DNA from 2 places in the Alteromonas sp. ABV2_168 genome. Region 2 is predicted to be linked to the other one. Evidence: riboswitches for the same ligand, from Rfam matches in the RefSeq annotation. Region 2 holds a riboswitch; the other holds the start of a gene.
What was found. A riboswitch is a leader RNA that binds a small molecule or an ion and turns the genes downstream of it on or off. The one in region 2 is predicted to bind cyclic di-GMP.
Positions count from the first base shown of each region.

Region 1: another riboswitch for cyclic di-GMP. It lies ahead of ACXAH4_RS14360 (AAA family ATPase); the one in region 2 lies ahead of ACXAH4_RS15795 (hypothetical protein).

Region 1 covers NZ_JBSWYQ010000009.1:135,497-140,227, reverse strand. The annotation lists gene prsR (PEP-CTERM-box response regulator transcription factor) at 1-553, shown strand, start outside; gene ACXAH4_RS14370 (GGDEF domain-containing protein) at 564-1,781, opposite strand; gene ACXAH4_RS14365 (replication protein RepA) at 1,908-2,240, opposite strand; gene ACXAH4_RS14360 (AAA family ATPase) at 2,200-2,895, opposite strand; cyclic di-GMP riboswitch class I at 2,991-3,080, opposite strand; gene ACXAH4_RS14355 (alpha/beta hydrolase) at 3,347-4,393, shown strand; gene ACXAH4_RS14350 (YybH family protein) at 4,647-4,731, shown strand, end outside.
Region 2 covers NZ_JBSWYQ010000010.1:212,287-217,017, forward strand. The annotation lists gene pnuC (nicotinamide riboside transporter PnuC) at 1-59, opposite strand, end outside; gene ACXAH4_RS15785 (hypothetical protein) at 52-321, opposite strand; gene ACXAH4_RS15790 (TonB-dependent receptor) at 331-2,385, opposite strand; TPP riboswitch at 2,443-2,545, opposite strand; gene ACXAH4_RS15795 (hypothetical protein) at 2,669-3,349, opposite strand; cyclic di-GMP riboswitch class I at 3,395-3,476, opposite strand; gene ACXAH4_RS15800 (helix-turn-helix domain-containing protein) at 3,664-4,731, shown strand, end outside.

The DNA of each region.
Region 1 (4,731 bases), on a different contig from region 2:
AACAGAAATTCCGGTGGATATCCGCGTGATCTGTGCAACCCACCGGGATTTGCAACAGATGGTGGCAGACGAAACCTTCCGTGAGGATTTATATTATCGTGTGGGCGAGATCCCTATCTTTATTCCGCCACTGCGTGAGCGCGACCAGGACATCATTCTGCTGGCCCGTACATTCCTGAATACATACCGGGAAGAGTTCGGTGCTAAAGCCAAGAGCTTCTCTGATACCGCCATCCAGGCCATGTTGAATCATAAATGGCCCGGCAATATCCGTGAAATGCAGAATAAGCTGAAATCTGCCGTCATTATGGCTGAAGGCTCTGTGGTGCAGGCTGAAGATTTGGGCCTTATGGCACCACGGGGAGACAACGAGCCGGAAACGCTGAATTTACGGGAAGTCCGTGAGATGGCGGAAAGCCGTGCTATCAGACGGGCCTATCAGACAGCCGATAAAAATATGTCAAAGACTGCAGAGTTACTGGGTGTGACCAGGCCGACCCTGTATTCTCTTATCGACAAATACCATATGGAAGACATTAAAACCGGCGTGTAACTCCCGCCGGTTATTCCATTGGCCACTCAATACTGGCCAGGTTGTTCAGGGACGTTTTTATCTGCACATCAGTGAGTGAGAACTTCCCTTCCAGCGGAGAGGGCGGCAGAACATTGTCGCTTTCTTTGCAGGCTTCAATGGCGCCCACCCAACAGTCTCTTTGGGATATTTTTGCTGCGTACAGACAATAATCCATCACCGCGAAGGTTTTTACCCAGTCCATTTCATAAGGATTTCTGGGACACAGAGGCATTGCACAAAACCCCACGCTGCAAGTGGCGTTGATCACCACATCATCTGGTAAGTGAAAACGCTTCTGACGCACCGCCTCAATAAGTCTGTCAGCCAGTTCCACCATATCATTACGGTTAGCGTTGCGGCACACCGCCAGAAATTCTTCGCCACCCCAGCGGATAAGCAAATCTGTCTGCCTGAACACTTCTTTTAATATACCGGTGAATTGCACCAGGAAGCGGTCACCGGCAAGGTGACCGTACTCATCATTGATTTGCTTAAAGTGGTCTATATCAATTAAAAAGCAGAGTAAGTCATGATTTGGCGGAAAGGTCTCATCATTAAGACTGGCGTAGTGATGTTGCACCCGGCTGATCTCACCCGGCAATTGAGCTGAGAGGAAGTTGCGGTTATACAAGCCTGTGAGTGCATCACGCATGCTGACCTGCTCCAGCGCATGATAAGCTTCTTCCAGCTGTTGATTTTTCTGCTCCAGCTCAGTGGTCCGGTTGCGGACTTCCAGTGCCAGCCGCTGATTTTGCCGGTACTGGTTATAACGGCTCCACAGCAAAAAAAGAAATAGTAACAGGGACACCAGGCTACCCAGCGATAACATACTTTCCAGGTTATGCTGACGCACCTGAGCCAGTTCAACAGTGCGGTTTTTCTCCTGAATCTCGAAATCCCTTGCCTGACGTTCCATCTCCACTTTGGCTTTCAGCTTCTCAAAGTAGATCGCCTGCTCCGTGTCCATCTGGTGTTCCAGTCTGGCGATGGTTTCGTCAACAGAGTTGAAAAAGGCCGGAGGCAGCACGTCCAGACGGGGGGCGATGTCATTATCGGCAGTCTGGTGAGCAATAAACCGGGCGACGGTGGTTTCCCGGCTGGGGGGGGCAGCCTGCAAATCTTCCTGTCTGACCGTACCCTGGGCACTAAGCAGCGAGGGAAATAATCCAAGCAGTGTAATCAAACTGCCTGACAGATAACTTTTCATCTTCATCCTGTTCAGAAAAAGTAAAACCGGGGAGCACAGTGACACCGTGCTCCCGTTGTTGCGTATTGGCGCGCTTTGCATTCCATGCAAACGCCTGCGCCCGGCCGCCACCTTGTGGTATGTCTGTCAGGGTGTTTTATTTGTCAGTAAAGGCCTGATGTCTTCACTGCTTTGATTTTCTATCCATATTCTGATGAGTCTGGAACGGCAGATCCCTGTTTCTGCCGACAACTTTCCAAGTTTCTCAATTGCGTCTTCAGATAATGTAAATGTAGCACGTCGCATGGGACCGCAAGGCGTAATGTTGTCTTTGTTAGCAGAGTCCGTTGCCGGATAGACCTGCCTGATAACATGGTTACCTGCTGCGTAGGCCAGTGCGTCGTCAATAAATTCATCAACGCTCACCGGCTCAACAGGTTTAGCTGACGGCGTGGATTTTTTGAGGCTGCACAGACTCATAAGATTTCCCCTCTCTCCGCGACAGAAGTTCTTCAATGATATTGCGAATTTCTGCTGATGCTTTTCCGTCCGGCTCACTTTCCATGACTGACTGTCCAGACTCTTCAGAATCGTCATACATATTGCGGCTGTATGTCACTGAGTCCAGTACCGGTACTTCAAATGAACGACAGACATCTTTTGCTTCCAGGATCCTGCTGCCCAGCGAAGGCAGAGAAGGGCACTGGGTAATTACAAAAGCAGCATTCATGTCGGGATTCACCATTTTGCAGGTTGAAAGAATATCTTCCATATGGGGAACCGTTTTCAGATCCCGCCGTTTGGGACGTAACGGAATAAGAATGTGGTCAGCCACTGCCATCGAGGAGCGCAGCGCAAGGTTATCCTGTCCGCCACAGTCAATGACTACGTAATCGTAGTGCTCGCGCAGGCTCAGTAATTCGTTGCGGATCTTGCCGTACAACTGCACGCAGTTAATCGACGGCAATTTATCATTAGCTTTGCGTTCCTGAATCCAGTCTGAAGTAGTGCGCTGCGGATCGCAGTCGACCATCAGTACACTGGCATTTTTTTCAGTTCTCAGATAAACAGCGATATTTTGTGCAAGGCAGCTTTTGCCACTGCCGCCTTTCTCGCCACCAACCAAAACGATCATCGTTCGTTCCTCAACTTTTGATCCGTCATCACGGATAAACGGTTAACGAATGTGACTGAAAAAGTGAACATGAGCCGGATTAAGGACTATGCTTGTTCGGTAACCCCGCTATCATTATCTGTAATCAGATGGCAGACCGGAGGCTTTGCGTCACGGGCTTTCGCACCGCTTTGCCTTTTTCAACAGTACATTTTCGGGTAAGCGGCGGAGATGCCATGGCTTACCGGTAATCAGGATACTAGTCAAAACAAACGGTGTGCGCCGCATGCCTCACGATATTTAAGAATAAAAAAATATACCTGTCAGACCAGGTGGCCGGTGGCGACAAACGGGCTGCAGGACTTGGAAATCCGCGGTTCGCCCGTGTAAATCATTCTAATTAAAGTTATATCTGTTAATATGCCAACACATGGTGTTATTGAAAACTATACCCGCAAATAAGGAGAAGGGAGTGGTAAAAACATCCCTGTTGAGTTTGTTTCTGCTGGCATTCAGCACAGTCAGTTTCGGGCAGAATAATGCAATGGATGAAGCGTTTGATTCATTCAGTCATCTCTATGAAGAACGTTTCGGCCAGATCAGGGCATGCATGAACCCCACATTTCAGCGTTTCAGTGTGTGTTCTCCTGCTCTTCGCAACGATGGTAATGCGCCGTATATTCTGCATCACGGTAAACCTGTCGATACAGTGGTTGTTCTGCTTCACGGATTGAGCGATTCGCCGTTTTATATGTCTGGCATTGCACGGGCGCTGCACGACAAAGGTTACAACGTTATTGTGCCTTTAAACGTAGGACACGGCCAACTGGATGCCAGCGATGAAATGAGCGACAGCAATCTGGCAGAACGCTGGGGTGCACACCTGAGTGATGTCATGGCGCTGGCACCGCAACTTGGTAAGCACGTTTATCTGGGCGGCTTTTCCACCGGCGGCGCGCTCTCTGTTCAGCATTATTTGCATCACCCTGACAACATTGACGGCCTGATGTTATTTTCCGGTGCTCTGGCACTCGACAGCGGCGTAGAGCGGTTATCCGGGATATGGGGAATTCAGTGGGTCGCCAGGTTTCTTGACGGTCACTATGAAACAAAGGGGCCGAATCCGTATAAATATCCCACCATTGCCAGTTTTTCCGGACTTGAACTGATGGAAGTGATTGATGATGTGAGAGACCTGTTTGAACAGGGGAAAACTATAGACGTACCGGTATTTGCCGCACATTCTCAGGCAGACACCACTACGCCTATTACCGGTATTGAAGATTTAATGTCGCGGGCAACCACGAAAACCAATACCTTTTTTATCATCGATGAGAGTTATAAATTATGCCATGCCGATGTGGTGGTGAATAGGAAAATGCTCAGTGATATGCATTTCGATAAATCCGGTGTGGATTTACGTGATCCCTGTGCGGCTCCCGGCGCTAATCCGCTTTTTCGCCAGATGATTATGATGCTGGGCAGCTTTATGGATGAAGCGGCACAGAAAGCCGGTTAATTGATTGACACAGTGCCCGGGATTGATTAATTTAACTCCATTATCGCTACGAACTAACATTGCAAACTGGTCAACATGATTTTTCAAACTTTGTCACAATCAGGCAAGCCACAATCTGCACTCATTATTCTACTCGCTATTCTCAGCAATTGGCGGGTTCGTTAGTACGTAAATGAACTGAAGAAAACCCGCCGCGAAGGCGGGTTTTTTGTTTTCGTCTTCGTGGTTTTAACAAAATACGGAGACGACAGCCATGACTCACCCGGTAACCCGGCAATTACATGCCATGCACGATGCAGTTAATAATAACGACTTAACTGCATTACAAACCCTGTATT
Region 2 (4,731 bases):
CACTCGGCCAGTGATGTCGCGGCTATCTGTTCAAAGAAATGCGGGATGAAATCAGTCATCCTGATCCTTACGTGCCTGCATCACATCGAAGTTCAGAAACTTGGCCACAAAAATGGCCTGCCCGACTTCTTCATGAGTGCGCTGCATTTCTTTCCCCAGTACCGCCATAATGTCGGCATACTCGCCGGTGACCTGTGTACTGGTAGAACAGGTCGTCACATCAAGGGTGTCGTAACTGTTCAGTCTGTCAATGAACGACTTTATGGGTGGAATGTATTCATTCACCAGAGGATACAGAGATAACTCAACCATGACCTGCATAGAAATTCCTTAAAATTGAAAACGGGCTGTGACGCCGAACTGTCTGCCGTCACCTAACTGATAATAAGGTTCAGCAAACTCATAGTAATCACGGGGATCGTTACTGAATCCACCGAAACCGCGGGTGTACCAGGTTTTATCAAACACGTTCTTCACCCACAGTGTGGTGCGCAACATGCCTTTTACCCAGGTGATATCTGTGTTGTACAACGTTGTGGCCGGTGCTGTTTCATCATGGCCATCAGAGAAGCGGTATTCGTCTTTAAAGTCCATATCCGCGCGCCATACCAGAGAATCAGTCAGCCACAACTCACTGAACAGGTTCGCTGTATATTTAGGTGCCTGAGCCTGACGCTGCTTACTGACATATTCACCGTCGGCAGTCTCGTAACCTTCAAAGGTGGCACTGAGGTAACCTGCGCTGGCCTGCACTGTCCAGGATGACGTTGCCTGCCAGGAAAGCTCCAGTTCTGCCCCTTTATTTGTGCCCACATCGGCATTCGCCGTAATATCGATAAAGGCGGCAGAACCGTCTTCACGTTCCTGAACATCAAAATCGCTGATTTGGGTATCTTCCCTTTCCATGAAGAAAACTGCTGCGCGGGCTGTCAATTCAGGAACAAACAATTTGCCTTTGTACCCTGCCTCATAGTTCCAGTTGTATTCCGCATCAAAGAAGCGGCGCTCGCGGCTAACCTGCTCATCATAGTTAATGCCGGCACCTTTGTAGCCTCTGGATACGCTGGCATACAGGTAGTCCCCTCCCATATCCCAGGTCAGTGCCAGTTTGCCGCCGGTCATGGTCGTGTCATCGTCGTACACAACCTGCGCATTATCAGCATAATCATAGGCATAATTTTCAACACGCAGCGCGGACGTCAGCAATAAAGACGGAGTCAGCTGTGTATCAAGCTGACCGTAAACCGCTGTTGTCTGCGGTTCGAAAGTACTGATAAAGTCGCCGTCAGCATAAGTATACTGACGCAGTAAATCCTGTTCACTCTGATTGATGCGGCCGCCGATAACCCAGGTCGTGGTGTCATTGAAGATTTTTTTATCTTCTGCAGAAGTAAAACGCACCTCGGCAGATTGTTGGGAAACATCCCGGTAATATGCATCAAAGGACGTATAGCCCCAGGGGTGGAAACCGGTGTAGGTCCAGTCTTCGTCGTAGCCGTAAGCGATATCATGACCGGCCATAGTCGCAATGATTTCCAGCAAACCTCCGGCAGTTTCATGATTGATATGTGCACTGACCGCTTTAGTTTCCTGCTCATCAAACCCGGGTTCATCCGACAAGGTGTGACGGTTGTTATCCAGTGAGAAAGCATCGTAACCGTTATTGATATCGTACCAGCGGAAATCCACCGCAACGGATGTTTTGTCAGTCACATCCCACAGTGTTCCCAGCCTTACTGCATTCTCATGAATCCCGTTGGTATCGTCGGCACCCAAAAAGTCATTTTCAATAAAACCGTCACTGCTGTTGTGCACAAATGCTGCACGCCAGGCCAGAGAATCAGACGCTTGTCCGCCATGGGCACCTTCAGCGCGGAAGAAAGATGTGTTTCCCACAGACAATTCAAAATGACTGTCACTCTCTTCTGAAGGGGCATTGCTGACAATCTTAACCGCACCAGCCAGGGCACCGGTTCCGAAGACTGTCGCCTGCGGTCCCCGGTAAACTTCTACCTGCTGTGTATCAAAAAGTACACCTGCTGCAGCAAGACCGGAGAAATCAAAATCGTCGACCAGGAAACTGACTGAAGGATTAATCGGTTCAGCAAACTGGCTGCGCTCACCAATCCCCCGGATCTGAATAAAACGTCCGCGGGATGCGCCGGCCGCAAAATTAACATTCGGCGCAATACTTAATACATTGTCGATATAGGTAGCCTGACGGCTGTCCAGGCGGTTGCCTGATAACACAGAAGCGCTGGCACTGAGTTGATCGAGAGTCGCTGTGCGGAAATCACCGCTGACGGTAATACGTTCGATGTCTGCTGTGTCATCAGCAAAAGCAGGCAGTGCAAGTAGTGCGAGAAGGATTGCGTTTTTTTTCATTAGGATCTCTTTAATCATCAAAAAGATCCGGCTTTACGGCAGGTATTGAGGTTTTCAGATTGCTTTTATCACCATCCCTACGCCGGTATTATCCGGATCAGGTTTAAGGGTTCCCATGGAATGGATCTCAGCCGTAAAGACGGCACCCCTTGGCCTAATGCTTATTACGGAGTCCGCAAATTAAGCGAGGGCAGTCTAACAACTTCAGTGACTTAGTCAAGTTGCCGGCAGCCCCGAAAAAGCAATAAAAAAGCCCGCGATGTGACGTGGCGGGCAATGAAGGTCAGGCGACCTTCTGATTCTGGCGTCTTGTGCGCCATCCCATAAACCCTATTCCCAGAAGGATCAGTGACATGGCGGTTGGCTCACTGACTTCTGTAATAGAGGCATTCCGGAAGCGAACCTTCATATCTCCGCAACCACTGGCTGCATCACAATCGTTAATGAATACGATGTCGGTAATAAGTCCTGACATGTAATCATCCAGAGTAATAGAGAAGGTCTCCCAGGCTGGTTCGCTGGTATAAGTAAAGTCATCCAGACCGAAATTCTGTGTGCCACCCAGAGCAAACGTGCGGCTGGCATCGTTATTCTGTTCACCGGCAGAGAAATCTGCCAGCCAGATCCCGCCAATCTCAGAGTAAGGGTTTGCATTAGTATTGTTGTTGCCCGGGGTCATACGAAATTCAAATGACAACAAAATATCTGAAGCAGAATTGTCTAAGTCCAGGCTCTGGATCCCGAAAGCATCATCCAGGTTTAGTGTGAACCAGCTGTTTTCACGCAGGTTCAGTACGCTGCCATTATTTGTCCAGGTTCCGTAGTTAGACGTGCCACTTTGTTGGTGTGCAGTCAAAGTCTGGGCAGCGAAGTCAATATCGTAGCTGCTGATAATGTTGGCGTTAGCCGTGAATGCCGCACAGAAGCCGGTTAGCAGGGCTGCAGTTTTGATGCTAAATTTCATTTATGTTCCTTGAGCAGTGTGTGCCTGAAAATAGTTAAACAACTTCACTGCAACCCGGCTGTCTTATGGCGGTATAAGACCCGTGGCTTTCCGTCCCTGCCTCACGACAGGTTTGGCGAATCTACTCTGTGGAAGTGACGTTTCCACCAATGAGTCGACGGTTGTAATGATAGGGAGAGGCCCGCAAGTAAAACAGGACACTTCTGAACGAAATCCGGTACAAATTTGTACCAACACAAAATTCACCCTTTTTCTGTCAAGGCACAGGTAATTCTTATATCCTTGACTGAAGGGATCCGGTATTAGGAGCAAACGTGCAGTATCACGGTTTTTTCTGGTCGGCAGTCATCCGCGCTTTATTGAGTCTGAGAAGGGATAACGGACTTGATAACGAATATGACACAACGATGCTCGAAAGCGTCACACAAATAGAAAATGAGAAAATGGACGATGACGGACTGGCGTCTATTCTTCACTCTCTTTGTCCTGCCAGTGAATATGAGACAATTGGCCGCTCCCTGATTGGCTATCTTGATTTCAACAAAATGAGTAATCTGGTGGTGTATCTCACGGCCAGTAAGCATATTGATGACGCACTCCATGTACTGGGGAAACACTACCACTATATTCTGGGCAACAGTGCAGCATTGACCGTAAAAACTGACGGAAATGAAACCTGTCTCCGGTTTCAGCCATCATCACATCCTGTTCTTACCGAATTCCGCTGTTATTTCCTCCTCGCTTTGTGCCGTCACCTGGCCGGCAGAAAATTCGACTTCACCACGGTCACCTTACCGCCATCAGGCGAACAACCGGTCAGCTTATTAAGGCCGGTCAGCAGCGGTGATATCAGACATGAGGGAGTCGTTGTAAGCCTGCTTTTTGATAATAAGTGGTGTACACAGGCGTCGTTTTACTATTCTCAGTCGATTAAAAAAATGCTGGCGGGAAACCTCGACACCAGCAATGATTTGCCATTAAAGCAGCAGGTTAAAGAAGCATTTCTCAAAGCCCCGAGCCCGGCAAGGATCCGTTCGGAATGGGTAGCAACGCAACTCGGTCAGACGGAGTCCGCGTTTCGTCGCCAGTTAAGGCAAGAGTCCATTTCCTTCAGCGCATTACTCAAAGAGTACATTCATGACCAGTCATGTCACCGGTTACTCAGTGGCGAAAAAACGGAAGACACCGCCGCCCGCCTTGGCTTCTCTGACCGCCGATCCTTTGAGCGCAGTTTTAAGGAACATGCCGGGATCAGTGCAGGACAGCTACGCCAGCTTGGCAACCGCCTGCGTTTTCAAAAAGGTAACGGTAATCTCATTAATGTGGTGGAGAACCTGCCTCCCCTGCCCAATTCAATTCAGTCTCTGCTGAATATGGACTGC